Regions from separate parts of the Pseudoalteromonas sp. GABNS16E genome, predicted to be linked through region 1. Evidence: predicted binding sites of a transcription regulator. Region 1 holds the regulator's gene; the other holds the start of a gene.
What was found. Region 1 encodes FliA, which starts transcription of late flagellar genes. Its sites were predicted from a motif close to CTAAAGNTNNNNNNNNNNNNGCCGATA; they were not measured.

Region 1 (3,175 bases):
ATCTAGTGCTTGTAAAATCACATCCATCAATTCTGAATTAACGGTTCTAACCCCTTGGCGTAAGAGATCAAATACGTTTTCAGCACCATGACAGGCATCAACAAGCTCAGTCATAGCTAAAAAGCCTGCTCCCCCTTTTACGGTATGAAAGCCCCTAAAAATAGCATTTAGTAACTCAGTATCTTCTGGGTTATTTTCTAGCTCAACTAACTGTTCAGATAAAAGCTCTAGGATTTCTCCAGCCTCTACAAGAAAGTCTTGTAAAATATCTTCATCGACTTCAAAGCTCATGCAGTTACTCTCCTCTTAGAAGCCCAAACTTGATAATAGGTCATCGACCTCGTCTTGGTCAGATACAACATCATTTCGCGACTCTTTATCAATAATAGGGCCTTCAGGACCTGCTAATGTTTGTGCGGCAACCAGTTCTTCTGTTTCTTGTTGTTCTTTACTTTCAGCAATGCTGTCATCTTGTGCAGCAAATGCTGTTAAAAGGTGTATTAAACTTTCTTCTACTTCTCTGACTAATTCAATTACACGGCGGATAACCTGGCCGGTTAAATCTTGAAAATCCTGCGCCATTAGTACATTAGTCATTAAAGTTTGCAACTCATCGGTTTTATGATGAGAGCTGTTCATAAACTTGTCGATGCTGTGGCATAAGGTTTTAAACTCGCCCAGCTCTATCTCGCGGTTCATAAGCCTATCCCAAGTAGGCTTAATATGTGCAATTTCATCTGCTAACTGCTGCGCAATAGGAAGGCTTGCTTCGACCGCATCCATTGTCTTATTAGCTGCATTTTCTGTCATTTCCATGACATAGTTTAAGCGCTTTTTCGCATCCGGAATTGCATCAGTGGTTAAATCGGTTAAACGCGTATCAAGTTCAAAGCTTTTAAGGGCTTCGTGTAATTGGCGTGTTAACTTACCTACTTCAGCAAAAAGCTGCGATTGCTCTTGAGAGGCAGTATCTAAAATTAATTGATCAGCTTTATCTTGCTCACCGTTTTCTAAAAAAACGACGAGCTGACGAGCTTGTTCTAAAGTAATTTGAGGCGCAGCTGGTGCTGACATAAGCCTCTCCTCTCATTAACCTAAGCGTTCAAACACTTTTTCTAATTTAGTTTTCAAAGTACCAGCAGTAAATGGCTTAACAATATAGCCATTAACACCTGCTTGCGCTGCCGCTATTATTTGTTCTTTTTTAGCTTCTGCCGTCACCATTAAAACCGGAATATGTTTTAATTTTTCGTCAGCTCTAATGGCTCTTAGCAAGTCAATACCCTGCATGCCTGGCATGTTCCAATCGGTTACAACAAAGTCAAAAACCTGATTTTGCAACATAGGTAATGCTGTAGAACCATCGTCAGCTTCTTGAACATTCGTGAACCCTAGGTCACGCAACAGATTTTTTATAATACGTCTCATTGTAGAGAAATCATCAACAACAAGAATTTTCATGTTTTTATCCAAAACATCCTCCGGTGAGGTCTTAACCTATAATTTACTTACTACTAGTTTATCCAGTCATTGATTTTTGCTTTGAGCTTAATCATCGCCTGACCATGTATCTGACTTACACGCGATTCACTTACATCGAGTATATGCCCAATTTCTTTTAAATTCATTTCATCGTTGTAATACAAAGAAAGCACCATTGCATCTCGCTCCGGTAAAGACTTTATTGCCTCTAACAATGAATTATTAAACCGTTCATTTTTAACATTATTAAATGGTTTGTCTAGCGCTAAATCTTGACCTGCAGGGCTAATAACATCTTCATCTACCCCTAGGTCTTCTATACCAAGCACTTTACTGGAATTAACATCATTTAAAATATGATGGTATTCTTCTAGCGAAATATCAAGTTTTTCAGCTACTTCAGTATCTTTTGGTTCTCTATTTAAGCTATTTTCTAATTCTGTGATGGTTTCGGCTACTAATCGGCTTTTGCGGTGCACCGAACGTGGTGCCCAATCCCCTCTGCGCATTTCATCAAGCATAGCGCCGCGAATACGAATACCAGCAAACGTTTCAAAGCTTGCCCCTTTACTGGCATCAAAGTTTTTTGAGGCCTCGATAAGGCCAATCATTCCCGATTGGATTAAGTCATCAAGCTGAACGCTAGGAGGAAGACGAGCTATTAAATGGCACGCCACTTTTTTGACAAGCGACGCGTGTTTTTCAACAATCACATTTAAATTTTGTGTTGATTGATATCCCATAGCTCTTTTCACCGATGTTGTCATAATCAGCCGTTTACTAGCTTCTCAATGAAAAACTCTAAATGTCCTGAAGGTTGATTAGGTATAGGCCATTTTACTGCTTTTGTCGCTAATGTTTTAAACGCGACTGCTGCTGGTGAATTAGGGAAAAGATCGACAATTACTTTTTGTTTGCGCGTAGATTTACGCATATTTTCATCATATGGAATAGTCGCAACAAGCTCCATAGACACATCTAAAAAGCGGTCTGTTACTTTAGAGAGCTTTGCAAAAAGCTCTTGGCCCTCGCGCATACTGCGCACCATGTTTGCAACAATTTTAAATTTATAAACGCCATGCTCGCGGCTAAGTACTTTAATAAGCGCGTAGGCATCAGTAATAGAGGTCGGCTCGTCACACACCACCACCATGACATCTTGCGCTGCACGAGAAAAACTCAGCACCATGTCAGAAATACCAGCGGCGGTATCTACAATTAAAATATCAAATTCGGTATTAAGCTCACTAAAGGCACGAATTAACCCAGCATGCTCAGATGGGGTTAGCTCCACCATACTTTGCGAGCCTGATGTAGCAGGCACGATTTTAATACCGCCTGGGCCTTCAACTAAAATCTCGTCAAGTTCGCACTCGCCTGAAAGGACATGAGATAAGTTTTTTTCAACACGTAGTCCTAGCATTACATCACAATTAGCTAGGCCTAAATCGGCATCTAATACTAATACACGATTACCCTGCTGCCCTAAAGCAATAGCAGTATTTAAAGAGACGTTGGTTTTACCCACCCCTCCTTTACCGCCGGTGACAGCGATAACTTTTACGCCGTTGTTGTTTTGACTCATTTTGCGCAGGCCGCTTGCTTGATCTAATACTGTGTTAATCATACATCCCTACTGTGCTTGACGCCACTGCTTGGTGTCTTGAATGTTGTGCTTTTGCTCTTTTTAAAT
Region 2 (3,175 bases), on a different contig from region 1:
AATTATAACTTTCACAGCACATCCATTACATATGTTAAGGAAATGTACTTTAAGCTAAAATAATGAACTTGCCAAGATACTTAGGTGATTAAGTACCTTAAAAAGAAACTTAATTAGAGAAATTAGCGCCCGCTACTAGCCTAGCGCACATCAATAGGGTCTGACTCTTTAGCCTTACCTTGTAAGATTGATATTTCTACTCGGCGATTTCTACGCCTATCTTCGTTTGAATCATTCGGAACAAGTGGACGAGTATCAGCACGCCCTACTACCATCATGCGGTTTTTATCAAACCCTTGTACCGTTTGTAATTCGCTTGCTACTGCTACAGCACGCTTTGACGATAAGTCCCAGTTATTAATATACAACTCGTTAGAAACCTGAAAATCATCGGTGTGACCCGATACCGTAATTTCACCAGGCACATCTTTTAATAACTCACCAATATCTTGAATTATGGGCTTAAACTTAGGTTGTAAAAAAGCACTGCCAGAGGGAAATGATCCATTTTCACGGATACGAATAATGATTTGCTGCCCTAAAGATTCAAGCTCGATTGCACCGTCGATAATTTGTTTTTCGAGCTGTTGCGCTATTTTTTTAACTAACTCGTTAGTTTGTTCTTGATCGGCGGCTGAAGTTGCTTGCTCTGAAGATTGCTGCTGCGATGTACTACGTGACTCGCCACCACGTTTATCGCCACGTTGCTCTTGTCTACCACCAGCAGAGCTTTCATCACCCGCTTGAAACTCTAACATTTGCTGGGTCATTTCAACGGTTTGTTGCTGAATGGTTTCTATCGGGGTAGGTTCAGGCTTACCAGGGGTAAATTCCATAGCAATAACCGAGGTCCCTTTAGGGATATCTTTTACTTCTATTTTGTTTTGCACACCAAATGCAAACTTCATCGAGCCTGCTATTTGCTTAAATTTAAGTACATCCATTTCTGAAAACGCGAGCAAAAGTACAAAAAAGCACATTAAAAGCGACATTAAGTCGGCAAATGTTCCCATCCAAGCAGGCAGACCTGGGGGTGGGCATTTGCACTCTTGATCAGACATGGTTACTCCTCGGTATCTACTTTGCGCTTAGACTCAGCAAGGTAGTTTTTCAGTATACCTTCAATTACTTTCGGGTTTTGGCCATCTTGAATACCTAAAATAGCATCCAGTATTAGACGCTGATTCATGGCTTCTTCGTCTTTACGAAGCTCCAATTTTACCTGAATAGGAATAGCCACTACATTTGCTAAAAATGCACCATATAAAGTAGTTAATAATGCCACCGCCATCGCGGGGCCGATGGCTTTAGGGTCATCCATGTTAGATAACATAGCAACTAAGCCTATTAACGTTCCTATCATACCCATTGCTGGGGCTATATCGGCAAGTGACTTAAATAAACCGGCGCCTAGTTCGTGACGAGTTGTGGTTAAAAAAATGTCTTTTTGAAGCGTGGCACGAACTACATCAGCATCGTGGCCATCAACGAGCATATCTACACCTTTGCGCATAAAAGGATTTGGTATTTCGGCTTCTTCGAGGGCTAAAAACCCCCCTTTACGGGCCGAATCAGCAAGTTCTACTGCTTTTTCAATCAGCTCTTCTGGCGATTCGATTTTAAACATAAATGCTTTACCAACAACCTTACCTATGCCCAAAAACTGCGACAAGGTAAAGTTTGATAACACAATAAATAGTGAGCCACCAAATACAATTACACTAGAAGGCGCATCGGCAAACATCCCCATTTCACCGCTACTACTCATAAACATGGACATGACAATTAAACCAATTGCGCCAAGGATCCCAATTATGGTTGCTAAATCCACATTTCCTCCAAAGTATTATACTTTGTTATTCAAACTTTTATTATTAACTGCTTATCGGCAAGATACTGAAATACTTAAGCCATTTTTGAAAAAAGTGTAAAACACTGTGTTTGGCCTAATTTTAGATCAAGATACCCTACTCGCCTAGCGACTGATTAATTTTATTGTACACAGTGAGCACTAATACGCATCTTATACTTGGTAAAAATACGATTTAAACTGATATAACTCAAAAAACAACGATCATCCTTTGACCTAGTTTAGCATTCCCCCTAAAATTGGCTCCTAAATTTATCATGCTGGCTGAAATTAAACATGGCGACTAAAAAACCTGAAAACCTAAGTTTTGAACAAGCACTCGAAGAACTATCAACCATTGTCGGTGAAATGGAACAAGGTGATTTATCGCTTGAGCAGTCGTTAAAGCAATTTGAGCGTGGTATAGCCTTAGCTAACGCCTCAACGGGTAAGTTACAACAAGCAGAACAAAAAGTGTCTATTTTGATGGGTAATGACGAAAAAGCAGCGCTTACTTCATTTAACAACGATATGGAATAACCGTGAGCATACAAGAAAAAATAGAATGTGCTCAACAAGATGTCGTAAAGACCCTGCAACAGTACTTTGATCAACCCCTTGATACCGCACACACAGTAAAAGAAGCCACGCAGTACGGCTTATTTAACGGTGGCAAGCGTTTACGCCCCTTTTTAGTCTACGCAAGTGGTGAAATGCTCGGAGCTAATAAGCAAGATTTAGATATTCTTGCTGCTGCTATTGAGTGTATTCATAGCTACTCGTTGGTGCACGATGATTTACCAGCCATGGATGATGACGACCTTCGCCGTGGACGCCCAACTTGCCATATAGAGTTTGACGATGCGCATGCAATTTTAGCAGGCGATGCACTACAAACATTAGCCTTTGAGCTTATCTCGGCTCACAATTTTACCTGCAGCGCGTCAACACAAGTAAAAATGATCAGCGCACTGGCTAAAGCATCGGGGCTTGAAGGCATGGTCGGCGGGCAAGGGCTAGATATTGCAGCCACAGATAAAGTGATTACAGTACAACAGCTTGAACGAATTCATAAATTAAAAACGGGTGCCTTAATCAACTGTGCCATTACATTGGGTGCATTATGTAGCGAAAAAGCAGACAAACAAACCTTAGAAAACTTACGTGTTTTTGGGTATGCTATAGGGCTGGCATTTCAAGTGCACGACGACATTTTAGATGTTGAAGGTGACACATTTACTTTAGGTAAGCCACAAGGCTCTGATTTAGCTGCTAATAAAGCAACTTATCCGGCCCTATTAGGTATGCAAGGTGCCAAGCAAATGG

Region 2: the regulator FliA is predicted to act here: its motif matches at 1,884-1,910, upstream of pomA (flagellar motor protein PomA).

The regions. Positions count from the first base shown of each region.
Region 1 is NZ_JAQREZ010000021.1:43,593-46,767, reverse strand. Features, by position in the region: gene PSI06_RS10445 (chemotaxis protein CheA) at 1-291, opposite strand, end outside; gene PSI06_RS10440 (protein phosphatase CheZ) at 307-1,074, opposite strand; gene cheY (chemotaxis response regulator CheY) at 1,090-1,473, opposite strand; gene PSI06_RS10430 (RNA polymerase sigma factor FliA) at 1,515-2,225, opposite strand; gene PSI06_RS10425 (MinD/ParA family ATP-binding protein) at 2,252-3,109, opposite strand; gene flhF (flagellar biosynthesis protein FlhF) at 3,102-3,175, opposite strand, start outside.
Region 2 is NZ_JAQREZ010000061.1:5,531-8,705, forward strand. Features, by position in the region: gene PSI06_RS18125 (flagellar motor protein MotB) at 141-1,061, opposite strand; gene pomA (flagellar motor protein PomA) at 1,064-1,831, opposite strand; gene PSI06_RS18135 (exodeoxyribonuclease VII small subunit) at 2,147-2,389, shown strand; gene ispA ((2E,6E)-farnesyl diphosphate synthase) at 2,392-3,175, shown strand, end outside.